Regions from separate parts of the Micromonospora sp. NPDC000442 genome, predicted to be linked through region 1. Evidence: riboswitches for the same ligand, from Rfam matches in the RefSeq annotation. Region 1 holds a riboswitch; each other region holds the start of a gene.

Region 1 (9,460 bases):
GAGCGGTACGCCCGCGCGGTGATCCGGACGGACGCCGCGCTGACCGAGGCGGGGGTGGAGCGGCGGCTGGCCAACCGGATGGCCCGGCAGTCGGTGCTGGAGCAGGACGACCCGCCCCAGCTCGTCGCGGTGATCGACGAGGTGGTGCTGCGGCGGGTCGACGAGGAGCTGAAGGACGTGCTGGTCGAGCAGGTGCACCACCTCATGGCGCTGGCCACCCGGCCCAACATCAGCGTGCACCTGGTGCCCACCGGCGTCGGCATGCACATCGGACTGACCGGCCCCTTCATCCTGGCGAGGGGCGCGGACGGCGGCTGGGTGGGTAATCTCGAAACCCAACTCGGCGGCGTCCTGGTCGACAAGGACGACGACCTGAGCGCCCTGCTGTCCCGGTGGGAGACGGTGCGCAACGAGGCACTGTCCGGCCGCCAGTCGATCGAGCGCATGAAGGATGTTGTGAAGCCATGGATCTGAACGGCGCGACCTGGCGCAAGTCCACCCGCAGCGGTGCCGGCGGCGGCGACTGCGTGGAGGTCGCCGACAACCTGCCCGGCATCGTGCTGGTCCGCGACACCAAGAACCGCGACGCCGCCACGCTGGCCTTCACCCCGGCCGCCTGGGCGAGCTTCGTCGGCCTGGCGAAGCAGCACGGCCCACACGCCTGACGAACCCGAGCTACGTCGACCTGACGACACAGCACGGCCCACACGCCCGACGTACCCGAAACGGAAGCCCTCGGCCAGCGGGCCGAGGGCTTCCGGGTGCAGCGGGACGATGCGGTCAGGCCGAGTAGCCGCGGGTGGCGGCCCAGTTGGCCAGATCGATGGTGCTGAGCCAGTACGACGGGTACGAGGCGTCCGCCGAGTCGGCGATCCTCACCAGCCGGCCGGAGTCCTTGTAGCCGACCACGGCGATGTAGTGGCCGCCGGGGAAGGAGTGCCAGCGGCCGTCGGTGTCGGTGACGCTGCCGGCGACGTTGACCACGACGCCCCGCCCGTCGGTGACGGCGGCGACGACGTCCGCCTGGAGCTGGTCCATCTGGGCCGGGGTGGCCGCACCGCCACGGATCATCGTGGTCTCGTACGGGTCGCCCTTGACGACGGCGTTGAGGACGCGGGTGGTGTCCTCGGCCGAGTTGGTGCCGGCGAACGTGGTGCCGAGCTGGCCGGCCAGGGCGTCCTGGCTACGGGTGACACCGGCGGCGCTGAGGGCGTTACGTACCGCGGCGGGACCGCAGTAGTAGCCGTTGATCTGGGCCTGGTGGTCGTACTCCAGAACCTTCGAGGCCGGCGGCTTCGGTGCCGCCTTCTTGCTTACCAGGTCCGGGTTCGCGGTGGCCTTCGGTGACGGCGAGGCGGCGGCGCTGGCCGGCGCCGCGCTGGCCGGCGCGGCACTGCTCGGCGCGGCACTGCTGGGTGCGGCGGTCGTCGGCGCTACCGCGACCTGGTCCTGGCTCGGCGGCACCGCGATGTCCCCGCGCAGCTCGGCGGCGGTCGTGGCCTGCGTGGGTGCCGGGGTGTTCCCGGTGCCGGCGAGGGCAGCGCCGGTGCCGGTGGCCAGGACGAGGGCCACGGCGGATCCGGCAACGAGCTGATAGGGGCGTTCGCTGACCAGCCGGCGGAGCCGGCGGGAGAGGGTGTGCTTCACGATTCCTCCACGGGCTGAGGGGGAGAACGGCACACCGGCTCCGGCGGTCAGGTCGGCATCAGGACGCCGACGACCACCCGGGGCGAGCGGGACAGGCCGTTCAGGGGTACGCCCGGAGAACCCGGGCGGTGGCGATGACCGGGGTCAGCTCGCGGCGGTCGGGCCGGCGAGCACGGGCACCGCAGTGCCGTGGAGGCGGGGGAACAGGGGGATCACATCGGACTGCACGAGGTTGGTACTCCTTCCGTCACCGCCGACCGGGTTAGCTGACGGATTCGGGCGGGAAGACGCCCTACCGCGTGCCGAAGCTCGCGGATTCACCCCAGTGGTGCAGTGGGTCCCCGGTTCGTGAGATCACGATTGAGCGGGTCGGCACGGCGTCGCTTCCTGCGATCGGTTACCGCACCGGACGCGCTGACACTACTGGCCGGCCACCTCGAAGCCAACCCGCCTTGACCTGCTTAAACATGATCCGGCGCGGTGATTTTCGGGTATCCGGGAACTGGCGTCGCTCAATGGGAGTGACGGCATTCGGGGCACCTTCGGGTGACAACCGGACGGCCGGTGGACAATCTCGACGGAGATTGATGCGGTAATCACCTCACCTACGAACAGTGACCGAATTTCTGGCTGATGTGACTCAGCTCACGGAATTTCAGCCGAGTCGAGCCGGGCGCCAGCGTGGGACCGGGTCTGGCCGCCCGACGATGGCTCGACCGGAAACGGGCAGTCGGTTCGGTCGGAGCCGCTCGGCGGCCGCGTACGCCTCGGCGGAGAGGGCGCGGGCCGCCTCGGTGGCCAGTTCCGCCGCCCGCCACAGGTCACGCTCCCGCGCGGCGGCCGATCGGTAGGCGGCCCGGCGGTTGTCGCGTACCACTCGGGCGAGGACCACCTCCTGCTCCGCCGGGTGACGCCGGGGATCCCAACCGGACCGGTGCGCCAGCACGTCGCTGAGCTGCCGGGCGGTCAGGTCACCACGCCAGTGGGCGGCCATTGCGGCACGGCGCAGCCAGCGCTCCCGGGCCGCGTACTCGGCCGGGGTTCGGGGGGTGCGCGGGGTCGGCAGTCCGGCGACGCCGGCCAGCCGACGGGCGGCGGCCTCCGCCTCGTCGTACGCGGCCCAGGCGCGGTCCAGTTCCGCCTGGGCCACCCGCCAGGCCGTACGCCGTCGCTCGGCGTTCTGCCCGGCGCCGGCTGCCGCGACCGCCACCTCCCCGGCGTATCGGCTCAGGTCGGCCTGCTCGATCGCGGCACGGGCCGCGTCCTCATCGGCGGGTTTCTCCACCGGCCCGGCCGGCTCCGGGCGGGCGACCAACACGGTGAGTACGCCCAGCGCGAGCACGAGCAGGACCGACCAGATGGCGGCGGCGCGTGGCACCTCGATCAGGAACTGGTAGAGGACGGTCTTCTCCATGGCGGCACCTCGGGGAGATCGGAACGGCGCCGGTGGCCGTACCGGCAGTGGATCGCGGATGGCGTTGCGCGCGGTCTCGGGCTCGTGTGGGCGGTCGCGCTCGTTCTGGCGAGCACCGACGGCGCGGCTCGATCTGGCGAGCCCGACGGCGCGGCTGGCGGCAACGGGCTGGCAGGTGCTCGGCGCGGGTGCGGCACCGAGCGGTGCGGACGCGACGGGACAGCCGCCGGAGGCTTGGCGTGCGGTGTCGCCGGGATCAGGCGTGCGGTGGGGCGCGGGCCGCCCGGGCGCCCGCAACCGGGGCCGCCGGCCCCCGCGTGACGCCCACAGCGACGCCGCCGAACGCCGTCAGCCCGGGCCGACCACAGGCCGCCGGCTGCGTCGCGGACGCCCCGGCCCGGTCGGCGTGATCATCGGCAGCACGCTCGGTCGGCAACGTGGACGCCCCGGCCGGGTCGGCTGAGTCACCGGCACACCGCGCGGTCGGCGTCACCAGGCCGACCAGGTCGAGGGGTGCGGCCTGGTACCAGTCGGCGGACGCGGGTGGTGCGGCGGTCTCGACCGGCGGTGCCGTGGCGACGAGCCGGTCGGCGGGAGCCGGATGGCCGGGCAGCGCCCAGGCGCCGAGGGTGAAGGCGGCGGCGACCGCGAGCCCGGTCAGCAGCCGCGCGGCCCAGCGCGCCAACCACCACAGAGGACGGGCGGGCGCGACGGGAAGCACCTCACCACGCTACCGCCACAGCCACCGGCACGCACCGGTCGTCGGGCGTGTCGTACCGCCCGGCGCGTCGCGCATGCACGTCGATCCGCGCAGGTCAGAATGCCTCCAACTCACCGTCCTTCGTGGACGGAATGGTCGTGCTCCGCGCCCGCCGCGGAATCCACACCGCCACCGGGTACCCGCTGGCGTGGCAGCCCGTCCACCACCGGCCCATCCGGGGTCCCGGATCGCACCGCCGCACCCGATCTCGTGGCTCGCGCCGCACCGCTGGGCATCGTGGACGCCGCGCCACCACCCGGCTGGCCGGGTCGCGGCGGTCGGGACGGGGCCAGGCGGCGCATCATCGGCTGTTCCACGTACCGGTGCAACAGAGCGGCCAGCCCCAGGGTGAGCAGCAGGAATCCGATCACCGCGAGCGGGCCCCACCAGCCGGGCAGGCCGGTGCCCCAGTCGCCGGTCGATCGCAGGATCGTCATGATCACGAAGACGTGCACGAGGTAGAACGCGAACGAGACCTCGCCGAGCCAGACCATCGTCCGGGAGCGCAGCGGCGAGCGTCGCCCGTGCACGTCCGCGTCGGCCGCCGCGGCGATCACCAGGACGTACGCCGCCGACAACAGCGCCGCCCAGAATTCGGCCCGGATCCACTGGGAGGCCGCCACCCAGGTCAGGACGAAGATCAGGCTGGCCAGGGGTAGCCGGGGCCCCCGCCAGCGGCCCCGCAGCATGAGTTCGGCCGCGGCCACGCCCATCCAGAACTCCAGCGAACGGACCAGCGGGAAGACCTGGGCGAACCACCAGCGATCCGGCTCCGGCACCAGTGCCTGCCCGGGCCAGAGCGCCAGGATCAGCAGCGGCACCGCGATCACCACGGCCCACAGCAGCCACGGTCGGGCCCGTCGCACCGCCGGCAGCACCAGCGGCAGGCACAGGTAGAAGAACAATTCACAGGAGAGCGACCAGCTGACGTTGTTGACGCTGTAGAAGTGGCCGGGCCGGGGATCCCAGGCCTGCACCAGCAGGAGGTTCTCCAGCGCCGCCACCGGGTTGATCGGATCGGCGAACCAGAGCATCGCCAGCATGGCCAGCGCCCACAGCACCAGATGGTTCGGATAGATCTTGGCGAACCGACGCCGCCAGAACCGGCGCCGGGAGGCACCGGGCCGCGCGGACCAGACCAGTACGAAGCCGCTGAGGATGAAGAAGAACTGCACCCCGGACAGGCCCAGGGTGAAGATCTCGCCCACCACCGCCTGGGGGCCGGGGTCGGCGATGATGCGCATGGTGCCGGCGTGGAAGCCGAACACCAGCAGCGCGGCGATCCACCGCAGTCCGGTCAGCGACGGCAGGCGATCGGCGTCCGTACGCCCGGGTGGGGTGGTCGCCGGCGCCGCGAGGGAAGTGCTCGTCATACCCACCTCCCGGTTCTCGACCACGTCACACGCACGCCCATCTCCTCCCGGCCGCCCGGACGGGAGCCGGATCCCCCGCGGTGACCGGTGTGGTGCGGCCCGCCGGGCACCCTACCCCGGGAGCCTGCGCACAACCGCCTGCCTCTGCCGCCCTGCCGCACTCCGGAGAACCGCCCGCTGCGGCATTTGTCCAGTTTGATCAGCGGCTACCTCCAGGTGGGTAGTACCTCCGTCGTTAACCCGGCACTCATCGGCTGTTCAAAAACTCCACCGAGCCCGGCCACGTCAGGTTCCAGGTACGTCAACCCGGGTGGCTCAAGGTTTCCGGGTGGTCACACAGCCGACGCCAACGCCGCTGCTGAGCATCGTCGTGCCGGTTTACGGCGTCGAGGCGTACCTGCGCCAGTGCCTGGACTCCATCCACGCCGACCTGCCGGGTGACGAGGCGACGCAGGTGGAGGTGGTCGCCGTCGACGACGCCTCACCGGACCGGTGCGGTGAACTGCTGCGCGGGTACGCCACCGAGCGTCCCGGGCTGCGCGTCCTGCATCTGGACCGCAATGTCGGTCTCGGGCCGGCCCGCAACGCGGGCCTGGACGTGGCCACCGGCCGGTACGTGTGGTTCGTCGACAGTGACGACTGGCTGCCGGCCGGGACGATCCCGGCCGTGCTGGACCGGCTCCGCGTGGACCGCCCCGACGTGATGATGGTCGACCACCTGCGGGTGCACGAGTGCGGCCGCGAGGAGGTGGACGCCAGCAGCCGGTTGCTGCGCGGAACCCCCGGCGTGGTGCGGCTGGCGGACCGGCCGCAACTGCTGCGGGTGCAGCACACCGCCTGGAACAAGGTGGTACGCCGGGAGTTCATGGCCGAGTTGGGGCTGCGCTTCCACCCCGGCTGGTACGAGGACATCCCGTTCAGCCACCCGCTGCTGATCGGCGCGGAGCGCATCAGCGTGCTGGACCGGGTCTGCTATCTGTACCGTCAGGGTCGCCAGGGCGCGATCACCTCGACGCGCAGCGGTCGGCACTTCGACTCCTTCGAGCAGTACGATCGGCTGTTCGCCTGGCTTCGTCAACGGCATCCCGACGGGCGCTGGCACGCCGAACTGTTCGACCTGATGGTGAACCACTTCCTCGTGGTGGTGGGCAACGACGACCGGTTGCATCCGCACCTGCGCCGGGACTTCTTCCGCCGGGTCGCCGCGCACTACCGCAGGTACCTACCCAGCGGCGGCTACCCGCGGCCAGGCGGAGTGTCGGGGCTCAAGCACCGGCTGGTCGGCCGCGACAGTTACCTGGCGTACGCGGCGCTGCGGCGGGCCCATCGGCTCGCCGGCCGGCTGCGCGGCAGCACCGGCGGGGATTCCACGACGGGCGGGACGGACCCGGCATCGGGCAGCCCGACCCGGGACCGCACCTTGGTAAGCACGCACGGAAACGGATCGGAATGACGTTCAAGATCGGGTCGCACCTGGTCGGCACCGGGGAGCGCCCCTTCGTGGTGGCCGAGATGTCCGGTAACCACAACGGGGACCTGGACCGCGCACTGTCCATCGTGGATGCCGTTGCGGCCAGCGGCGCGCACGCGCTGAAGCTCCAGACGTACCGGCCGGACACCATCACCATCGACGTGGACACGCCGGACTTCCGCATCTCCGGTGGGCACGAGCTGTGGGGCGGGCAGAACCTGTACCGGCTCTACGAGAAGGCGCACACCCCGTACGAGTGGCACCGGCCGATCTTCGAGCGGGCCCGCTCCCTGGGGCTGACCGTCTTCTCCTCCCCGTTCGACGCCTCCGCGGTGGAGTTGCTGGAGGAACTGGATGCTCCGGCGTACAAGATCGCTTCGTCGGAGTTGGTCGACCTGCCGCTGATCCGGCTGGTCGCGACCACCGGCAAGCCGATGGTCATCTCGACCGGGATGGCCACGCTGGCCGAGATCGACGCCGCCGTACGCACCGCCCGCGACGGCGGTGCCGCCGGGATCATCCTGTTGGCCTGCACCGCCTCCTACCCGGCGCCGCCGGCCGACAGCAACCTGCGCCGCATCCCGGTGCTGGCCGACGCGTTCGGCGTGCCGGTGGGCCTGTCCGACCACACCCCGGGCATCGGGGTGCCGGTCGCCTCGGTGGCGCTCGGCGCCTGCTTCATCGAGAAGCACGTCACGCTGGACCGCGCCGACGGCGGGGTGGACTCCGACTTCTCCCTCAACCCCACCGAGCTGGCCGCCCTGGTGGTCGAGTCGGAGCGGGCGTACGCGGCACTGGGCGGCACGGCGGTCGGGCCGACCCCGGCCGAGCAGGAGGGCCTACGCTTCCGGCGCTCGTTGTACGTGGTGGCGGACGTACGCGCCGGTGACGAGGTGACCGTGCACAACGTGCGCTCGATCCGACCGGCCGGTGGACTTCCCCCGGTGGAGATCGACCGGGTGCTGGGCCGCCGGTTCACCGCCGACGTGGCCCGCGGCACCGCGCTGAGCTGGGACCTGATCTGAGGGTGCCGGTTCCACCGGACGGGTATACCTCTGCGTATGACCTTGGTGGCGGTGACGGTGGGCCTGGCGTTGATAGCCGTGGTGGTGGTCGACGTCTGGCTCACCGTGCTGCATCCGGACGCGGAGGGACCGGTCGCCCGTACGGTCCGGCGGCTGGTCTGGCGTGCCTCGTCGCTGACCGCCGGTCGACGGCGTACGCCCCGCCGGACTCCGCTGGTCTGGGCGGGACCGATCCTGGTCACCGGCACATTCCTCGCCTGGCTAGGGCCGCTGGTGCTCGGGGTCGCGCTCGTCGTCTGGCCGAACCTGGACGGCTACCACCGGGTCGCCGGTTACGGGCCGGCCGATTTCGTCGACGCCCTCTACTACGCCACCGGGCTGCTGACCGTACTCGGCTTCGGTGACATCACCCCGGACACCGGGGCACAGAAGCTGTTCGCCGTGACCGCCGCCGCCCTCGGCTTCGGCTTCTTCGCCGCGCTGGCCACCTATCTCATCGAGCTGATCACCGGGCTGACGGTCCGCAACCGGTTCGCGTTGACCATCCATGACCAGGTTCGCGGCACCGACGGGGTGGGCCTGCTCGCCCGAAGCTTGACCGACGAGGGGGTCGACGTCGCCCGAGAGCGGTGTATGGCCTGGGCGGCGAGCCTGCGGGAGGTCGACGACACCGTTCGTCGGTATCCACTGGTCGCCCTCACCTACCGGCCCCGCCGCCGGGACTACGACATCGAGCCCGCCCTGGAGCAGATGGCCGCAGTCACCGTCGCGGCGCTGCTGGCCGCCAGGTGTGAACCGTGGCGCGGCCTCCGACCCCGGGCGGAGGAACTGGCGTACGCCCTGCTGCGGCTCCAGGACACCATCGCCAGTCGTTACCTGGGGCGCCATCTGCTGCCCGCGCGCAGCGAGCCGGCAGCAGGTGACGCGGATCCCGATGAGGTGCTACGACGGCTGCACGCTCGGCTGGTCGATGAGTTGGGGCCGCGGTTCGATCAGCCGCCGGGCGGTGACGGTTTGGTCCAGGAACTGCTCTCCCAGTCGCTGCCGTTCCTCGCGGCGTTGCGCGGCTGGTCGGTGCTCGGGGTCACCCGCGACGGCCCACCGATCGGGGTGACCTGCCCGGACGAGCAGACGCAGCCTTGACACACGAAGCATGCTTCGTGAATACTGGTGCGCAGTTCGAGGGGGAGTACCCGACGCACTGCGCGCCACCGTCAGTACGGGCCCGGCCCATCCGGGCCTCGGTGGCGCGGCCACCACACAGGTGGCCGGGGAGACCTTCGTCCGGCAACGCCGGGCCCGGCGACGGGCCCGGCCGGACGAGAGGTCTTCCCGGTGTCTGTCTCCTGGTGGGTCTGGGCCCTGCTGATGCTGGCGATCGCCGCGATGCTGGCCGTCGACCTGTTCCTGCACCGTGACAACCACGTCATCGGCTTTCGCGAGGCCGCGACCTGGTCCGGTATCTGGATCGCCGCCGGCCTGTTGTTCGGTGTGATCCTCTGGGCGTGGCAGGGCGGCGACGTGGCCGGCACGTACTTCGCCGGCTATCTCATCGAGAAGGCGCTGTCCATCGACAACGTGTTCGTCTTCGCGATGGTCTTTGCCTACTTCGGAGTTCCCGCCGCGTACCAGCACAAGGTCCTGTTCTGGGGAGTCATCGGTGCGCTGGTGTTCCGGTTCGTGTTCATCTTCGTCGGCGCGGAGCTGCTGGAGACGTTCTTCTGGACCGCCTACCTGTTCGGTGCGTTCCTCATCCTGACCGCCTACAAG
Region 2 (9,460 bases), on a different contig from region 1:
TGCCGGGCGGTGCGCGGTGGTCGGCATGTCGTACCGCCTCGCCGCCGGTGAGGTGCGGGCGGTGGCCGCGGAACCCGCCGAACTCGGCGGTGCGATGGCGACCGCGCCCTGATCCGCGACCGACGACGACGTCCTGAACGACGAGGGCCGTCCCGCCACGGTTGGCGGGACGGCCCTCGGTGCGTCGCGTCGGGCGATCAGAGGAGTGACACGTGAACGTGGTCCGTGTGGTTGGACGGGCCGCTGTAGGAGCTCCAGCGCTCGGTCGCCGCGAACCAGATCTGCCGGTTCCAGATCACGTAGTAGACGCCCAGCCGGTCGGCGTTGCGGACCAGAAAGGCGGCCAGATTGTTGCCGTAGATCCGGGTGTCGTTGTTGTGCCACGGCCTGAAGCCGCTGTTCTGCAACGACCAGTCGCAGGCCCGGCCCTTGGGGTGCTCGAACTTGTCACCCGGGCGGAAGCAGCCGACGAACCGGTTGAATCCGGCCCGCTTGACCTCCTTGTACATGTGCAGCGTCCGGGGCGTGATGCAGCCCGACGTGGTGGGGTCGTTCTGGCTGCACGACTCGGGCTTCCAGCCGCCGTCCGAGGCCCGGTTCGGCGCGATCCGGGCCACCGGCGAGGTGGCGTCCACCAGCCCGCCGGTCAGGCCGACACCGCCGACCAGCCGGAGGGACTTCTCCGCCTCGCTCTTCTTGCGCGCCATGTCGTTGGTCAGCTTCTTCTGCTCGCGCACCTCGGCGTCGAGCGCGAGCTTGGCCTGCTCTGCGCGGAGCTTGATCGCGTTGACCTCGCCCAGCTTCTTGTCGTTGACCAGGTTCAGCTCGTCCAGTGCCGAAGCCCGGTCGATGAACGAGTCCGGTGCGCTGCTCTGCAACAGCATGGCGATCGCGCCGACCCGGCCCGTCCGGTACGACTGGGTGGCGATCTGGGCGACCTGTGGGGAGAGCGCGTCCAGGTCGGCCTGAGCGGAGCGGACCTCGACCGCCAGTCGGAGCTGGCGCTTCTTGGACTTCTCCAGCTTGGCCTTGGCCTTGGAGTAGTCCCGGGTGGTCGCCTCGATCAAGTCGTTGAGCATCGGCGGGTCGTCGTCGTGCTCCGCTGGTTTCGGGTCGTTCGGTGCGGCCGTCGCCGGCATCGGACCGGCGAATACGGCGAACGCGGCGAACACGGCCACCACGGGTGTCAACCAGCGGCGTAGGGGTGCCGTCACTGTTTTCCCTTCCATCGACCGCCGACCGGGTTAGCTGACGGGTTCGGGACGGAAGTGGCCCCTACCGCTTTCGCGGATTCACCCCACGTACCTGGGTTCCCGGCTCGCCTGACGGCGATTGGGCGGTGGCACCGCAGGCGCCGCTGCGCGCCTTCGGCGGTGACCGGCAGTGAGGTTACCCGACAGTCCATCTGTGCCTCTACGCCCCGAACCCGACGAGATGCGTCATTTCGTAATCGCTTTGAGTGACCAGCGACACGGTTACGAGCCGCATCGGCAGGGGCGGTCACGTTGAGGAGTGTCACCATGTGGTGTCCGTGCTCCTGTCCGGGTCGGGCCACCCCGAGGGGGTGGCGGGGGATGTGTTTCGGGTGGGTGGGGTGCTGAGGGCGCGGAGCGCCTCGGCCCGGTCCGTCGCCGGCCGGGGAACCACGGGGGTGGATCCACCACTGCGGACGCCGGTGTCGCCGCGCCCGGCGGTGGTGACCACCGCGGCCAGCGCGGTGGTCAGCGGTACCGCGGCGATCAGCCCGAGCGTGGCGACCACGCTTCGAACGATCTCCGTGGTGAGGAACTCGCTGGTCAGGATCTGCCCCAGCGCACGGGAGTCCGCGGTCAGCAGGAGCAGTAGTGGCAGCGAGGCGCCGGCGTACGCCAGCACGATGGTGTTGACCACCGAGGCGATGTGTGCCCGCCCGACCCGGGTGGCCGAGCGGTACAGCTCCCGGCGGGAGAGGTTCGGGTTGGCGTGGCGCAGCTCGTTGACCGCGGCGGCCTGGGTGACCGTGACGTCGTCCAGTACGCCCAGCGAGCCGATGATGATGCCGGCGAGCAGCAGGCCGTGCAGGTCGACGTCGCCGCGGAACATGGACAGGGTGGTGGCGTCCTCGCTGCCGAATCCGGTCAGGTGGGTGGCCCCGGTCGCGGCCAGCCCGAGCAGCCCGGTCAGTACCAGGCTGGCGAGCGTGCCGAGCACGGCCACCGAGGTCTGGGCGGATACGCCGTGGGTCAGGTACAGCACCACGAACATGATCAACGAAGCGCCGACGATGGCGACCGCGAGCGGCGGCTGGCCCGCGCTGATGCCGGGCAGCACGAAGGTCAGCAGGATGGCGAAGCTGGCGGCCAGGCCGCCCAGAGCGGCCAGGCCCCGCAGTCGCCCGAAGGCGACGATGGCGGCGGCGAAGAGTACGGCCAGCCACACCAGCGGCTTGCCGCGTTGGTGCTCGGCGATGTTGTAGGTGCTGACCGAGGGGTCCTCCGGATCGGTCAACGAGACCAGGATGATGTCGTCGTCGACGTCGACCCGGGGTGCCCCGGGCCCGGTCGGGATGGGCGTCTGCACCTCCTGCCCGGCGTCCGGTCCGGTCTGCACCCGGACGGTGACGGTGCCGCAGGGGCCGTCCGCGGCCGTCGGGGTGCCCTCGGGCACCGCCGGGTTGGGCGGGCAGGGCTCGCTGACCACCCGGGTGACCGTGCCGTGGTAGCGGGGAGTGTCGTCGGCGGCCTCGGGCCTCGGGGCGTCCCGGGGCCAGAGCACGATGGCGGCGACCAGGGTGGCGAGGAAGAGGGGGACCACCGTCACGACAAGGATCCGCCGCACCCCCGGTGGGGTGGGCGGAGCGGAACGGGTGTGGTCGGCGCCCATTCAGTGTCTCCCAACGATTTCAGGGCTGAGTACGTGTCGATGGGCGAGACGGTTCAGTGCCGCCGGACGACCGTGTCGAAGGGCAGCCTGAATGGCCTGAACGTGGCGGGGTGGCTGCGTACCGTGAGCTGTGGACCTACTCGCGACGGGCGTGCGGACGTGCGCCTGACAGCGACCTCGGGCCGCGAGGCACGGATTTCGGCTGGCCATCGTGTGCGAATGGTAACCAGCCGGACCTGCCGACGCCTGTCGTGCTGGTGCGTCGGCGGGTCGGGTCAGCCGCGCTTCATGAGCCGGCCCACGGCGGCCATCATCTCGGTCGCCATTTCGTCGGCACGCCCCTCGGCGGCACCTTCGTGCATGCAGTGCCGGGCGTGCCCGTCGAGCAGGCCGAGAGCGACCTTGTCCAGGGCGGCCTGGATGGCGGAGATCTGGGTGAGCACGTCGATGCAGTAGCGGTCGTCGTCGACCATCTTCTCGATGCCGCGTACCTGGCCCTCCACCCGGCGCAGCCGGGCGAGGAGTTGGTCCTTGCTGGCGGTGTAGCCACGGATCGGCGCGGGTGTGCTCATGCCGGCAAGGATAACCTACCCCGGGGGGGTATGGTACGGTCGATGCGACGGATACCCCCTATGGGTATGGGGTGGGTGCTTGGCCCGCCCTTCCGAACTGGTGAGGAGAGTTCCATGGTCAGCACGACGTACCAGGTGCAGGGCATGACCTGCGGGCACTGCGTCAACGCGGTCAGCACCGAGATCGGCGCGATTGAGGGCGTCAAGGACGTCCAGGTGGACCTGGCCGCCGGTCGGGTCACCGTCACCAGCGACCAGCCGCTGTCCGACGACGCGGTGCGTGCCGCCGTGGACGAGGCCGGATACGAGTTGGCCGGCGCCTGAGCCGGCCGGCGGGCAGAGACCGAGGGGTCAAACCATGAACACGGCGACGAAGCTGAGCGGCTTCGTGCTCGGCCTGGCGGCGGTGTTCGGCGCGGCGTACGGGGTGGGAGAGCTGACCGGCCCGGTGAACGCGGTCGCCACCGACCACGACAGCGAGAGCACCGGCCACGGCGGCGACGCCCGCGACGAGGGTGACGCCGGCCACGAGGGGACGGTCGGGCGCGACGAAGGGGCGGCCGGGCACCTGCCCGGCGGCCTGCTCGTCTCCGACCGTGGCTACACCCTGGTGCCGGTCGACGCGCCGCCGGGTGAGTTCGCGTTCCGGATCACCGGTCCCGATGGCCGTCCCGCGACCGGGTACGACATCACCCACGACGAACGGATGCACCTCATCGTGGCCCGCCGCGACCTGTCCGGCTTCCGGCACGTACATCCGGAACTGGCCGGGGACGGCACCTGGCGGGTCGCCTCGCCGCTGGACTCTCCGGGGGTGTGGCGGGCCTTCGCCGACTTCACCCCGACCGGCGGCGACCCTCTGACGCTCGGCGTCGACGTGACCGTCCCCGGCGCGCTGACCGAGCGACCGCTGCCCGCCCCGGCGAGCAGCGCCACGGTCGACGGCTACACCGTCGCCCTCTCCGGAGCCCCACAGCCGGGGCGCACCACGACACTGACGCTGACCGTCAGCCGCGACGGCGCACCGGTCACCGATCTGGAGCCGTACCTCGGCGCGTACGGTCACCTGGTGGCGCTGCGCCGCGGTGACCTGGCCTACCTGCACGTACACCCCGAGGGCAATCCGGGAGACGGGCGGACCGCCCCGGGCCCGCAGGTGAGCTTCGCCACCGAGTTCCCCTCGGCCGGCGCGTACCGGCTCTACCTCGACTTCCGCCACCGGGGTGTGGTGCGTACCGCCGAGTTCACCGTGCAGGTCGGTGACCCGGGCGGCACCAACGCACCGGCCGACGAGCACGCCACCCCCGGGCCCGAGGACGGGCACGGAACCCCCGGGCACGGGCACGACTGACGGGATCAACCATGAGTACGAGCCGACCCCTGACCGCCGCACCGCACCTGATCGAGTTGGCCATTGGCGGGATGACCTGCGCTTCCTGCGCCGCCCGGATCGAGAAGAAGCTCAACCGGATGGACGGCGTGCAGGCCACCGTCAACTACGCCACCGAGAAGGCGACCGTCTCCTACGCCGACCCGGTCACCCCGGACGACCTCGTCGTCACCGTCGAGAAGACCGGTTACCGGGCCACCCTGCCGCCACCGCCCACCTCGGCCGCACCGGCCGCCGCCGAACCGGCGGACCCGCTTTCCGCCCTGCGTACCCGGTTGTGGGTGTCGGTGGCGCTGAGCGTGCCGGTGATCGCGCTGGCGATGGTGCCGGCCTGGCAGTTCACCTACTGGCAGTGGCTGTCGCTGACCCTGGCCGCCCCGGTGGTGGTCTACGGTGGGCTGCCCTTCCACCGGGCCGCGCTGGTCAACCTGCGTCACGGCGCTGCGACCATGGACACCCTGGTGTCGCTGGGCACGCTGGCCGCTCTCGGCTGGTCGGTGTGGGCGTTGTTCCTCGGCACCGCCGGCACCCCGGGGATGACCCACCCGTTCAGCTTCGACATCGGCCGTACCGACGGCGCCGGCAACATCTATCTGGAGGCGGCCGCCGGGGTGACCACCTTCATCCTCGCCGGTCGCTACTTCGAGGCGCGGGCGAAGCGAACCGCCGGGGCGGCCCTGCGGGCCCTGCTGGAACTGGGTGCCCGGGACGTGTCCGTGCTGCGCGACGGGGTGGAGACCCGGATCCCGGTTGACCAACTCGCGGTGGGCGACCGCTTCGTGGTGCGGCCCGGCGAGAAGATCGCCACCGACGGAACGGTGGAGGAGGGTTCCTCGGCGGTGGACGCCAGCCTGGTGACCGGCGAGTCGGTACCGGTCGAGGTGGGAACGGGTGACACCGTGATCGGCGGCTGCGTCAACGCCGGCGGCCGACTGGTGGTCACCGCGACCCGGGTCGGTGCCGACACCCAGCTCGCCCAGATGGCCCGGCTGGTCGAGCAGGCGCAGAGTGGCAAGGCCGCCGCCCAGCGGCTCGCCGACCGCATCTCCGGGGTGTTCGTGCCGATCGTGATCGCCCTGGCCGTCGGCACGCTGGGCTGGTGGCTGGGTAACGGCGCCGGACCGGCCGCCGCCTTCACCGCCGCCGTGGCGGTGCTGATCATCGCCTGCCCGTGCGCCCTCGGCCTGGCCACGCCGACCGCGCTGCTGGTCGGCACCGGTCGGGGCGCACAGCTCGGCGTCCTGATCAAGGGGCCGGAGGCACTGGAGTCCACCCGGCGGGTGGACACCGTGGTGCTCGACAAGACCGGCACCGTGACCACCGGCCGGATGAGCCTGCTCGCGGTGACCCCCGGCGAAGGTGAGCGACGCGACGAGGTGTTGCGGCTGGCCGCCGCCCTGGAGAGCGGCTCGGAGCATCCGGTCGCCCGGGCGGTGGTGGCCGGTGCCGCCGAGGTCGGCGCGCTGCCGCCGGTCACCGACTTCGCCAACGTGGCCGGGTTGGGCGTCACCGGCACCGTGGACAGCCGCCGGGTGCTGCTCGGCCGGGCCCGGCTGCTGGGCGAGCGGGGTCTGGTCGTACCGGATGATCTCGCCCGGGCGGCGACCGACGCGGAGGCGGCGGGGCGCACGGCCGTGCTGGTCGGCTGGGACGGCCAGGCCCGTGGCCTGCTCGCCGTGGCCGACCAGGTGAAGCCGACCAGCCCGGAGGCGGTCCGGCGGCTGCGTGCGCTCGGTCTGAAGCCGGTGCTGCTCACCGGTGACAACGCCACGGTCGCCCGGGCGGTGGCCGCCGAGGTGGGTGTCGACGAGGTGATCGCGGAGGTGCTGCCCACGGAGAAGGTCGAGGTGGTCGCCCGGTTGCAGGGGGAGGGCCGGGTGGTGGCGATGGTGGGCGACGGAGTCAACGACGCCGCCGCGCTGGCCCAGGTTGACCTCGGCCTGGCGATGGGCACCGGCACCGATGTGGCGATCGAGGCCTCCGACCTGACTCTCGTCCGGGACGACCTGCTGGCCGCGGTGGACGCCATCCGGCTGGCCCGCGCCACCCTCGGCACCATCAAGGGCAACCTGTTCTGGGCGTTCGCCTACAACGTGGCGGCCCTGCCGCTGGCAGCCGCCGGGCTGCTCAACCCGATGATCGCAGGGGCGGCGATGGCGTTCTCGTCGGTATTCGTGGTGGCCAACAGCCTCCGGCTGCGCCGGTTCCGCCCCGTTTCTTGAACAATTCCGGTTGGCCGACGCCGGGCTGGGTACCTGACTGGATGTAGCGACAGGATCCCCCGGGAGGCTGACATGGGCGTCGAGGACAAGTTCAACAACACTGCCGAGAACACCGGCGGCAAGGTCAAGGAAGGCGTGGGTCGGGCCACCGACGACGAGCGACTGGAGGCCGAGGGCCGCGCCGACCAGTCGAGCGCCAACCTCAAGCAGGCCGGCGAGAAGATCAAGGACGCGTTCCGCAAGTAGTCCCGTACGCGACGAACCGCCGGGTCGGCGCAGGCCGGCCCGGCGGTTCGGGTGTGCTCAGCGACCGTCGGGAACCCTCGCGGCGCCTGGACTCCGCCTCGGTCGCCCGGGGGTTTCCCGACGGTCGCTCAAACGCCCGGCGGTCGACCGGCGGTGAGTCGCAGGGTGAACCCCTGGTCGTCGCGGTGGTAGGTGACGTGGTTGCACGACTGGTGGGTGATCCACAGGCCCAGCCCGCCCGGCGCTCCGTTGGCCGACGGCAGCAGCCCGGCGTACGGATTCAGCGGACCGGGGCCGGCGTCACTGACGGTGGCGACGATGCGGTCCGCGCCCGCCCACAGCCGAAACCGGACCGGGGGACGGCCGTGCCGCAGCCCGTTCGTGACGGTCTCGCTGACGGCGACGACGAAGTCGTCGAACTCGTCATCCCGTAGCCCACCCTGGCCGACCTGGTGCACGGCGGCGCGGGCCTGCGCCGCCGTCGGGCCGAGCAGGTCCACCAGGGGCGGGACCGTCTGCATCGGGTCGGGTGGCATCGGGCGCGTCTGGCGCAGGAAGGTCTCCGGCGCGACGTAGTCGACACTCGGCACATGCCGCCCGTCGACGGTGGCGAAGCACGGATGGGTGGCGGCGACGTCCGCCAGCACCCCGGCTGCGGTGGTCCGGGTGTCGTACGCGCACATGCTCCACAACGGCCAGTCGTCGTACGCGTGGTTGATCGCCGACTCGTACCGGGCCCACCAGTCCCAGGTTGGACCGAGACCGGCCGGCGGCACCTCGCCGATGATCCGGATCTGGGTGGCACCGTCGGCGACCAGATCGGCGAGGAGCTGGCGGTACATCCGGATGGCGGCGGTGGGCCGGCCGTAGACGTCACCGCCCGACAGGAACTCGACCTTCGTGTCGGCGGGCAACGCGGCGCGGACCAGATTGCTGGTGCGCTCGCCGAGCGCGACGAAGGTGGGCTCGTTCGCCTCCACACCACCGACCAGGAACGGCACCACGACGGCGAGCAGTTCCTCGTCGGAGCCGTAACAGAGAGCCTCGTGGAGGTAGCCGGTGCGTCCGGCGGCCGCACCAGTCCTCACCGAGCCACCTCCACCCGCAGGTCGGGCAGGTCCAGCAGGGCGGCGAGCCGGGCCACCCCGGAGCGGGCGGCCCGCAGCACGATCGTCACCTGCCGGTCTCGGGCGTACTCGTTCAGGTGGATGAGCGCCCGGTGGTCGAGGAAGCGGAGTCCGTCGGCGTCCAGCACCAGTGTGTCGTCGACGGGTTGCAGATCCGCGCGGTCCAGCGCGGTGCGGAACAGATCATGGTTGGAGGGGTCCAACTCGCCGGCGAGGGCGGCCTGTCCTCGACGCAGCGGTACGGCGTACAACCGGAACAGCAGTTGGCCGAGGTTGTGTTCCGGGTGCAGGCAGGCCAGCTCGGCGACCGCCGATTCGCCCAGCTGTGAGCGGTCGTACGCGCACATGGCCCGGAACGCCTCGGTGCGCATCATCTCGTTCACGCGCTGCTCGTAACGGGCGAACGCATCGCGTTGAGCGGCGGTACGGACCAGCTCGGTGGCGTCGGCAGCCACCCGCAGGCCGGTGTATCCGTCGGCGACCGCCTCCCGGGCGGCCCGGCGGTAGGCCGCCACCTGACTCGCCGGATCGATCACCGCCATGCTGGTGTACGCGCCGTCGAGGGAGCGGACCTGGGCGGCACCCGTCAGCAATGCGTCGGCGAAATCCCGAACACCGAGCAACTGGTCCCGGATCGGCTCGGCGGGACCGGAGACGACGAACCAGACCCGCTCGCCGGCCGCCAAGCCGCCGCGCAGGAACTCCACGGCGTGGGTCATGAACCCGGCCGGGTCGTCGTACGCCCAGCAGAGGTGCCAGTACGGCGGCGGCTTGTCAGTCAGCACGGCACTCCGCTGGCTCACGTGAGGTGCCCCATCAGCGCAGTCTACGGCGTCGTCCGGGGCGGGCCCGCCACGTAGGTCCTTCGGTTGTCGGCCCGCCGAGGGAACCAACCGGTGGGTCCCACCGACCAATACGGCGATGACAGCCGTGACCGACGACATCAGCGGGTACGCCCTCGCTGCGGGCCGGGGCGACCACGCCGCCGCGGCAGCGTTCGTGCGGGCCACTCAGCACGACGTACGGCGGTTCCTGACCCAC
Region 3 (9,460 bases), on a different contig from region 1:
AGGTCAACGCCGCCCTGGCCGGCGTGTTGCGCCGGGTCCTCGATGACCTCCCGGCCGGGCAGCGCGTCCTCGGCTGACCGCCACCCGCTGCGGCCACGGTGCCCTGCCGCCGGGTCCGTCGCAGGTCGGCGAAGATCCGGGGGAAGCGCCCTGGGACGCGGGGCGTAATCTCGTGCGGTTGGCCGGGCGGCGTCACGAGGAGAGCGAGCGGTGGACCAGAGCACCCTGGATCAGGAGATCGCCGCCGAGCAACGGCATCTCGACCGGGTGTACGCGCGACTGGCCGAGCTGCGCCGATCCGCGGTTCGTGCGGAACGGGAGGGCTACCGGCTCGCCCGGGTCGGCAACTTCGGTGCGCTGGTCGAGCGCGACGCCATGGTCTTCCACGCCGCGCAGCGACGCCACCTGCTCGACGCCGAGTACGAGGGGCTGGTCTTCGGCCGGCTCGACCTGCGTGACGGGCAGACCCTCTATGTCGGGCGACTCGGTATCCGCGACGAGGACGCCACCACCCTGGTGGTGGACTGGCGGGCCCCGGCCGCCGCCGCCTTCTACCAGGCGACCCCGGCCGAGCCGCTCGGCGTCGTCCGGCGCCGGACGATCCAGTCCAGCGGTGAGCGGGTCACCCGGATCGAGGACGACCTGCTGGACCCGGACGCCGCCCCACCGGACATGCCGGTGGTCGGGGACGGTGCGCTGCTGGCCACCCTGTCCCGAACCACCGGTCGGGGCATGCGGGACATCGTGGCCACCATCCAGCGCGAGCAGGACGAGGCGATCCGCTCCCCCGGCTCGGGGGTCACCCTCGTCTCCGGAGGCCCGGGCACCGGCAAGACGGCGGTGGCGCTGCATCGCGCGGCGTACCTGCTCTACGCCGACCGCAGCCGGTATGCCGGCGGCGGCATCCTGGTGATCGGCCCCTCCTCGGTTTTCGTCGAGTACATCGCCTCGGTGCTGCCGTCGCTGGGCGAGGACACCGCCACCCTGCACTCGCTGGGCAGCCTCTTCCCCGGGGTGATGGCCACCCGCACCGACCCACCCGAGGTGGCGGCGGTCAAGGGGTCGCTGCGGATGCGCCGGGTGTTGGAACGGGCGGCCCGGGACGCGGTGCCCGACTCCCCGACCGAGTTGCGCCTGCTGTACCGGGGCACGCTGCTGCGACTGGAGCGGGCCGAACTGGACGCCATCCGGGAGCGCGCGCTGCCCCGCGGTGCCCGCCGCAACGAGGTGCGTCGGGCCGGCTTCGACGGCGTGCTCGCCGGGCTCTGGGCGCAGGCCCGCCGGCTGGGCATCGCCGGGCTGCCCGAGCAGCGCGCCTTCGAGGACGAGCTGATCGACCGGACGGACTTCCGTGACTTCCTGAAGGCGTGGTGGCCACGGCTGCATCCGCGGCACGTGCTCGCCTGGTTGGCCGATCCGCAGCGGCTGCGCCGGTACGCCGGCGGCCTGCTCTCCGGCGCCGAGATCCGGCTGCTCGGTGCGGCGTACCGGGGGCTGGCCCAAGACGGCCCGTCCGTCGCCGACGTCGCGCTGCTGGACGAGTTGGACGCGCTGCTCGGCAAGCCGATGCGCCCCGCCAAACGGAAGCGGGACCCGTTCCAGCTGGCCGGCGGGGTGCGCGAGCTGAGCACCTTCGCCGACCGGCAACGGGCCGCCCGGCAGGCCGCCCGGGAACGGCCCGAGGACTATCGCGACTACGCCCACCTGGTGGTCGACGAGTCCCAGGACGTCTCACCGATGCAGTGGCGGATGGTCGGCCGACGCGGGCGGCTGGCGTCCTGGACGGTGGTGGGTGACCCGGCACAGACCGCCTGGACGGGGGATCCACAGGAGTTGGCCCGGGCCCGCGACCAGGCGCTGGGTCGCCGTCGGCGGCACCGGTTCACCCTCACCACGAACTACCGCAACTCGGCGGAGATCTTCGCGGTGGCGGCGGCCGAGATCCGGCGGGCGTACCCGGATCTCGCGTTGCCCACCGCAGTCCGTTCCACCGGGATCGATCCGGTCCAGCTCCAGGTGCGGGCGCCCGAGTTGGAGACCACCGTCGTGACGGCCGTCAGCGCCCTGCTCGGCGAGGTCGAGGGCACCGTCGGCGTGATCACGCCGGTGCCCCGCCGGGACCAGGTCGCGGTCTGGCTGGGGGCGCTGGGCGGGGAGCGGTTGCAGGTGGTGACGAGCCTGGAGGCCAAGGGCATGGAGTACGACGGTGTGGTGCTGGTCGCCCCGGCCGAGATCCGGGCGGAGCCCGGCTCCGGTGTCCGTACCCTCTACGTCGCGCTGTCCCGGGCCACTCAGCGGTTGACCACCGTCGACCCGACCGGTTGAGCCCGAGCACCGCGAGCCACCCGACGATTGCACACATAGCGATGTTGGCATAGCTCCGTCCCCGGCCCGGCGGACGACGCAAGGTGTCTGGGTGGGTGCCGGCCATGACCACCACCATGCTGCGGTGTCGAACGCCGCGCACCGCCACTCCGGCCGGCTGTGGGCAGCATTCGCCCTGCTCAGCGCGCTGACGCTGGTCGAGGCAGCCACCGCTCTACGGACCGGTTCGCTGGCCCTGCTCTCCGACGCCGGGCACATGTTCACCGACGTGCTGGGCATCGGGATGGCTCTCGCGGCCGTGGCCGCCACCCGACGGGCCGACACCGACCCGCAACGCACCTTCGGGCTCTACCGGCTGGAGGTGCTCGCGGCCCTGGCCAATGCGGTACTGCTCTCCGGCGTCGCGGTGTACGTGCTGGTCGAGGCGGTACGCCGGTTCGGCGATCCACCCGAGGTGCTCGCCGGCCCGGTACTGGTGGTGGCGGCCCTCGGCCTGCTCGCCAACATCGCCGCGTTCGCTCTCCTGCGCCCGGGGGCGCGGGAGAGCATCAACCTGCGCGGTGCCTACCTGGAGGTGCTGGCGGACCTACTCGGCTCGCTGGGCGTGATCGCGGCCGCCCTGCTGATCGCCGTGACCGACTGGTGGTGGGCCGACCCGCTGGTCGCGGTGGCGATCGCCACGTTCATTCTGCCCCGGACGTGGCGCCTGGGCCGGGCGGCGGTACGCATCCTTGTCCAGGCCGCGCCGGAACACCTTCAGGTCACCGCGGTGTACGACCGGCTGGCCGCGGTGCCGGGCGTGGCCGGCGTCCACGACCTGCACGTCTGGACGTTGACCTCCGGCATGGAGGTCGCCTCGGCGCACCTGACCGTCAGCCCGGGCGCCGACGTCGGCGCCGTGCTGGCAGCGGCCCGCTCGGCGCTGCACGAGGACTTCCAGATCGAGCACGCGACACTGCAGGTCGAGCCGCGATCGGATCCGGGGGACTGCGGGGCGGCGCGGTGGTGACCGGAGCAATCGACCGGAAAGGGGTTATCGTCCGCTTTTGTTCTGGTCTACTAGTCAACAACTGAACACCAGCGGTAACAGCAGCTGCACCGGTCACATGGGCACCGGTAGGCTCGGACCCGGCCTCCGCCAGGCGGCGCCCACCGGTGCCGGCGGCGGCCGCCGCCTAATCGCCCGCCAGGGCGAACCGGGGAACCATGTTCCTGGGGTGTATCCGCGTCAGCGGTAGGGATCTTCCGTCCCGAACCCGTCAGCTAACCCGGTCGGCGGCTGACGGAAGGAAATGTGCATGCCAGCAGTGGCAACGGTAAGACCGGCCGCCCGTACGGCGGCCCTGATCGCCGCCGCGCTCGCCCTCACCCTCGGCGTCGCGCTGGCCCCCTTCACCCAAGCCGTCGCGGCACCGCAGCAATTGCGGGCGGCAGCTCCGGGCGATGTGGACGACGAGGGTGGCACCCCGGCACTCCGGGCTCAACTGGAGGCCGCCAGCAAGGGCTACCTCGACGCCAAGACCGCGCTCAACCGCTCGGTGAAGCGTCAGAAGCAGCTTGCCGAGCAGCTCAAGACGACCGAGAGCCAGGTCGCCGAGCGCGGCACCAAGGTCGCCGAGATCGCCGCGCAGGCGTACCGCACCGGGCGACTGGGTGCCGCGTCGGCGCTGCTCAACAGCGGTTCACCGGCCGGTTTCATGGACCGGGCGGCGGCGCTGGACGTGGTGGCCGCCAACGAGGATCGCGCACTGCGCGAGCTCCAGACCGCCAGAGACGAGGTCGGCGCCACCAAGCAGGCGCTGGACGCGGAGATCCAGGAACAGCGCAAGCAGGTGGCCGTGATGGCCAAGCGCAAGGACCAGGCCGAGCGGGCGTTGACCGTGTCCATCGAGCGGGACGAGGCGGCCGAGCGGGCCAGGGCCGCCGAACGGGCCGCCCGGTCACCGTCGCGCAGCAGCGGGTCGAGCCCCACCGCCAAGCCCGCTCCCCGTAACTCGGACGGGTCATGGCCGTCGGAGTCGTGCAGCGTCAACGACCCGACCCCGGCCAACGGCTGCATCACCCCACGCACCCTGCACGCGCTGAAGCAGGCCAAGTCGGCCGGCTTCACCCGGTACGTCTCCTGCTACCGCTCCGGCGGCTCGGGCGAGCACCCGAAGGGCCGGGCCTGCGACTTCGCGGCCCAGAAGAACGGCTTCGGTGGGGACGCGACCGGTGGCGACCGGTCCTACGGCAACAACCTGGCGGCGTACTTCGTCAACAACGCCGACCGGCTCGCGGTGCTCTACGTGATCTGGTACAGGCAGATCTGGCTGCCCAGCAGCGGCTGGAAGTCGTACAGCGGCGCCCGGGGTGACCCGTCCAGCGACCACACCAACCACGTCCACCTGTCGGTGTACTGAGTCCATCGTCGCGCCGGGTGAGCCGCTCTTCACGAGCGGTTCACCCGGCGCTGCGTTTCCACCGCTGGGCGGCGGGGCACCGTCCCTTCGGCGCGCGTTGACGCGTCTCCTTGGTTACCGTCGTACCAGGAAGCGGTATTTGTCCGCTAACGGGAGGGACGCCCCATGAACGAGCGAATCGCCAGGCGCGACGGCGGTACGGACAACGGGGAGCGGTCATGAGCGACCGCGTCATGATCTTCGCCCCGACCCCGCTGCTGACCGTGACCATCGACCAGCCGAGCGACGCGCCGGAGCTGCACCTGCACCCGGGCGGGCAGGGGGTGTGGCAGGCCAGGATGGTGCTGTCCCTCGGCGTCGACGTGGTGCTCTGCGCGGCGCTCGGCGGCGAGGTCGGGCAGGTACTGGAGCCGTTGCTGGTCAGCGAGGGAGTCGACCTCAAGGTGGTGGCCCGCGACTCCGGCGGCACCGGCGGGTACGTGCACGACCGCCGCGAGGGAACCCGTCGGGAGATCGTCGACGTGGTCGGCCAGCCGTTGAGCCGGCACGAGCTGGACGAGCTGTACAACCTCGCACTCGGCGAGGGCTTGCGCGCGCCGGTCAGCGTATTGAGCGGGCCGAACCATCCGTCACTGGTCCCGGCCGACCTCTACCGGCGCTTCGCCGCCGATCTCGGCGCCAACGGTGGCCGAGTGGTGGTGGACCTCTGCGGCGAGCATCTCGCCGCAGTTCTGGAGAGCGGCGTCTTCTTCCTCAAGGTCAGTCACGAGGAACTGATCACCGACGGGCGGGCTGACGGTGACGACGAGGAACAGCTCACCCGCGCGATGTACGACCTGCACGCCTCCGGTGCCGAGAACGTGGTGGTCAGCCGGGCCGACAAGCCCGCGTTGGCGCTTGTCGACGGCGAGGTGTTCGAGGTGCAGATGCCGCGACTGGAGGCGGCCGACCCGCGCGGGGCGGGCGACTCGATGACCGCCGGGGTGGCCGCCGTGGTGGCCCGGGGTGGCGATGTCCGCACGGCGATCCGTACCGGCGCGGCAGCCGGCGCGCTCAACGTCACCCGACACGGCCTCGGCACCGGCCGCCTCGACTCGATCAACGGCCTCGTCGACCGGGTCCGGTTGGAACCGGCGGGCAGCCGTCCACAGGAGCGGACCACCCCCGACGAACTGGCACAACGGGCGGGTGGCCGATGACGCTGCGGGTGCTGATCACCAACGACGACGGGATCGCCGCGCCGGGAATCCAGGCGCTGGCCCGGGCAGCCGTCGACCGAGGCCTGGACGTGGTGGTGGCCGCCCCGCTGGAGGAGGCGAGCGGCACCAGCGCCGCGATGAGCGCCATGGAGCAGGACGGGCAGGTGGTGGTCCGCGAACATCCGCTGCCGGAACTCGACGGGGTGCCGGCGTTCGGCGTCGGCGGCTCGCCCGGGTTCATCGCCCTCATCGCCGTGCACGGTGCCTTCGGACCACCACCGTCGGTGCTGCTGTCCGGCATCAACCGGGGCGCCAACGCGGGGCGCGCGGTGCTGCACTCCGGCACCGTGGGTGCCGCCTTCACCGCCGCGGCGAACGGCTGTCGGGCGATGGCGGTGTCGCTGGACGTGCTCTCGGCCGGCGAGGCCACCGCGGCCAGCGGCGGTGCCGCGGTGGCGGCTGCCGCCCAGGTACGCGACGCCGAACGGAACTGGGCCACCGCCGCCCGCGTCGCCCTGGATCTGCTGCCCCGACTGACCGCCGCGCCGACGGAGAGCGTGCTCAACGTCAACGCGCCGGATCTACCGCTGGGTCGACTGCGTGGGGTACGCCAGGCCACCCTGGCGACCTTCGGCCAGGTGCAGATGACCGTCGCCGAATCCGGGCACGGCTTCGTGCGTACCTCGTTGGAGGAGCCGGGACAGGCGGTACAGCCCGGCACGGACCTCGCTCTGCTCGCCGACGGCTATGCCTCGGTGACCGCGGTCCGGGCGGTCACCGAGGTGGCCGACGTGGACCTGTCCGGCCTCGACGGGGAGTGATCAGGGCCGCGCGGTAGTCGAGGCGGTCAGGCCCCGGGAAGCACCTCGGGAGCCGTGGCAGCCCCGGCGTAGTAGGGCTCGGGTGCGCCGAAGAGACCGAGCAGGCCGGTCACCCAGAGCTGCCGGTGCACGAACCGGCTCGGCTCGGTGACGATCAGCTTCACCCCGCTGACCTCGGCGGTCTGGAAGCCGGCGACCATCGCGCTGATGCCCACCGAGTCGATGAAGGTGACCAGCCGCATGTTGAGCTCGATCCGGGCCGGACGCCCCTTGGCCAGCACCTCGGCGATGGCCTCTTTCACCTCGTACGCGGTGTCGACGTCGATCTCGCCCCGAGGGGCGATCTCGATGACACCACCGGGCCGAACCGTCTGCAGGATCGACAGGCTCACGCGAGCACCTCCACTCGCCCGTACGACGGGCGCCTCATCAGTACGCGGGCCGCGACCGACAGTATTCCTTCAACCGCCTCGGTCGCCACCCCTCGGGATGAGCAATTCACGGATGCGGGCACAGCAAATCACCCATATCCGAACTTTATTGGCCTTATCACTCGGCGTCGGCCTCTGCCGACGCCGCCGAACCAGGGTAGCGGGCCGACGCCATCCCCGTCGTTTCCCGGCACTACCGGCGTGCCCCACGACAACCGGCCTGACCTGCGCTCGGTGCGCGACACTGGCGTGGTGTGCCTAGCATCACGGGTGACCCCTATGACGGGAGGACGACATCATGCTCCGCAGACTCGCCGCGCTCGCCGGTGTCAGTGCACTACTCGCCCTCGTACTTGCCTGCGGGTTCGGCGGCGGTGACGGTGACGACGACGATGACGATGACGACGACTTCGCCCGCGCCGCGGTGGTGGCGGTCGTCGTCCGCTGACCCTGCCCCCCACGGCGTCGCCCCGGTGCGGTCCGGACCGCAACGCACCGGGGAACGCACCGGCGTTTCGGGCCGGGGCGAGAGTTTCGCTGGTTTGCGGCCGGGCCGGTTCGGGCACAGCCTCGATGCGAACCGCCACCGGCCGGACAACGCCGCCGACAGCTGATGCGTGCACCGGCTCCGGCACTGTCGAGGAGGGAACCACAATGTTCGGAACACATCTGCTGGAGCGCCGCAGCAAGCCGGAGCGGATCGCGGACCAGGCGTGGCAACACCTCGTCTCGGCGGTGAACAACGCCGGCGACAGCATCCGAGACACTGCCCGCACCGCCCGACACAGCTCCGCCGGTTTCGCCGGCGACGCCGGTGACCTGGTCGAGTCGGCCGCCGAGGAGGCCCGCCACCGCGCCAGCCGCGCCTTCGACGCGCTCGCCGGACGCCGCCCGGCGCTGCCGTGGACGTTGCTGATCGGTGCCGCCCTGGTCGGTGCCGCGGTCGGCTGGGCCGCCGGCACCGCCGCACGCGCCGCCGGCAGCCGTGACCGGGCCCTGGAGGACATCGAGTTCGTCGACGTCGACCGGCCCGACTCCCCCGCCGACCCGACCAATCCCGTCACCTGACGGTCTCCGCGACGACGGGCCCCACCGACCGATGAGGTCGGGCGGGGCCCGTCGTGCTGCCACCCATCGCCCTCTCACCAGCCGGAACCTTCGTGCGGTTCCGGTCGGGGCGGGCCGACCTCGTCCGGTGCGGGTGAGGCCGGCTCACCCGCACGGTAACCAGGCTCGGTCGCGGCGGACCTGGCACGCCGGCCCGCGCGCTCCGCGACACGGAACCGGGGCAGCGTGACGGCGCGCCAATTCCCGCCATCGTGACGAGGAGTTCACACCAGTCCGGTGGGGAGTTCGCGCCATCTCCGGTACGAAGTCCGCGCCACCCTGGTGGGAAGGGAGCGACCGATGGCCAGCATCTCGACGATCAACCGTACCGACCAGGAGATCCAGTCCGCGGTGCTGGACGAACTCGACTGGGAGCCCCGGGTCCGGCCACACGAGATCGGGGTCGCCGTCACCGAGGGCGTGGTGACGCTGACCGGGCGGGTCGACAGCTACGCGAAGAAGTGGGCGGCCGAGCGCGCCGCGCACCGGGTCACGCAGGTGCGGGCGGTGGCCAACGACCTCGCGGTGCGACTGGTGACCGGGGCCGAACGCACCGACCCGGAGATTGCCGCCGCGGTCCAGCACGCCCTGCAGTGGCAGGCGTTCGTGCCGGTCGACGCGCTCGACGTGACGGTTTCCCAGGGCTGGGTCACCCTGCACGGCGAGGTCGAGTGGGAGTACCAGCGCCGCGCCGCCGAGCAGGCCGTCGGCCAACTGACCGGCGTACGCGGGGTCAGCAACGGCATGAGCGTCCGGCCGCCGGTACGCCCGGACGGCGCCCTCCTGGCCCGGCGCATCGTCGACGCGCTGGCCCGCAACCGCGCCACCGACGCGGAACAGGTGACGGTACGCGTACACGGCGACACGGTGCTGCTCGGCGGGCTGGTGCACTCGATGCCCGAACGCGCCGAGGTGGAACGGGTCGTCTGGTCCGCCCCCGGCATCCGCGAGGTGCAGAACCACATCGCGGTCGCCCCGGTGCTCCGTTGAGCCGACCGGAACCACCCGGGTCGGGTGAGTCGCGCTCACCCGACCCGGTCCGAGGCTGGGGGGTATGACCGATCAGCTGACCACGCCCCTACAGGTCACTGCGCGACTCCGCGCACCCGTCACGGAGCACGACCACGTCCGTGGTCCGCTGAACGCACCGGTGACGATCGTCGAGTACGGCGACT

Evidence for each region. Region 1 has a riboswitch for cyclic di-AMP ahead of ACFY2A_RS04285 (C39 family peptidase). Riboswitches for the same ligand answer to the same signal wherever they lie in the genome.
Region 2: it holds a riboswitch for cyclic di-AMP, as region 1 does, so the genes downstream of both, ACFY2A_RS00170 (hypothetical protein) here and ACFY2A_RS04285 (C39 family peptidase) in region 1, are expected to answer to the same signal.
Region 3: it holds a riboswitch for cyclic di-AMP, as region 1 does, so the genes downstream of both, ACFY2A_RS20195 (coiled-coil domain-containing protein) here and ACFY2A_RS04285 (C39 family peptidase) in region 1, are expected to answer to the same signal.

The regions. Positions count from the first base shown of each region.
Region 1 is NZ_JBIAYZ010000002.1:349,607-359,066, forward strand. Features, by position in the region: gene ACFY2A_RS04275 (Scr1 family TA system antitoxin-like transcriptional regulator) at 1-474, shown strand, start outside; gene ACFY2A_RS04280 (DUF397 domain-containing protein) at 465-665, shown strand; gene ACFY2A_RS04285 (C39 family peptidase) at 781-1,647, opposite strand; cyclic di-AMP (ydaO/yuaA leader) riboswitch at 1,884-2,024, opposite strand; gene ACFY2A_RS04290 (hypothetical protein) at 2,303-3,061, opposite strand; gene ACFY2A_RS04295 (hypothetical protein) at 3,318-3,782, opposite strand; gene ACFY2A_RS04300 (acyltransferase family protein) at 3,893-5,194, opposite strand; gene ACFY2A_RS04305 (glycosyltransferase family 2 protein) at 5,523-6,647, shown strand; gene pseI (pseudaminic acid synthase) at 6,638-7,690, shown strand; gene ACFY2A_RS04315 (potassium channel family protein) at 7,727-8,833, shown strand; gene ACFY2A_RS04320 (TerC family protein) at 9,026-9,460, shown strand, end outside.
Region 2 is NZ_JBIAYZ010000001.1:28,185-37,644, reverse strand. Features, by position in the region: gene ACFY2A_RS00175 (carbonic anhydrase) at 1-112, shown strand, start outside; gene ACFY2A_RS00170 (hypothetical protein) at 198-1,214, opposite strand; cyclic di-AMP (ydaO/yuaA leader) riboswitch at 1,218-1,349, opposite strand; gene ACFY2A_RS00165 (YibE/F family protein) at 1,516-2,862, opposite strand; gene ACFY2A_RS00160 (metal-sensitive transcriptional regulator) at 3,138-3,434, opposite strand; gene ACFY2A_RS00155 (heavy-metal-associated domain-containing protein) at 3,549-3,758, shown strand; gene ACFY2A_RS00150 (hypothetical protein) at 3,793-4,785, shown strand; gene ACFY2A_RS00145 (heavy metal translocating P-type ATPase) at 4,797-7,046, shown strand; gene ACFY2A_RS00140 (CsbD family protein) at 7,119-7,292, shown strand; gene ACFY2A_RS00135 (anti-sigma factor RsbA family regulatory protein) at 7,421-8,380, opposite strand; gene ACFY2A_RS00130 (MEDS domain-containing protein) at 8,377-9,204, opposite strand; gene ACFY2A_RS00125 (sigma-70 family RNA polymerase sigma factor) at 9,341-9,460, shown strand, end outside.
Region 3 is NZ_JBIAYZ010000012.1:99,288-108,747, forward strand. Features, by position in the region: gene ACFY2A_RS20180 (alpha/beta hydrolase) at 1-77, shown strand, start outside; gene ACFY2A_RS20185 (HelD family protein) at 211-2,325, shown strand; gene ACFY2A_RS20190 (cation diffusion facilitator family transporter) at 2,417-3,334, shown strand; cyclic di-AMP (ydaO/yuaA leader) riboswitch at 3,488-3,619, shown strand; gene ACFY2A_RS20195 (coiled-coil domain-containing protein) at 3,624-4,727, shown strand; gene ACFY2A_RS20200 (1-phosphofructokinase family hexose kinase) at 4,946-5,926, shown strand; gene surE (5'/3'-nucleotidase SurE) at 5,923-6,747, shown strand; gene ACFY2A_RS20210 (STAS domain-containing protein) at 6,774-7,139, opposite strand; gene ACFY2A_RS20215 (hypothetical protein) at 7,477-7,626, shown strand; gene ACFY2A_RS20220 (hypothetical protein) at 7,833-8,246, shown strand; gene ACFY2A_RS20225 (BON domain-containing protein) at 8,586-9,275, shown strand; gene ACFY2A_RS20230 (DsbA family protein) at 9,352-9,460, shown strand, end outside.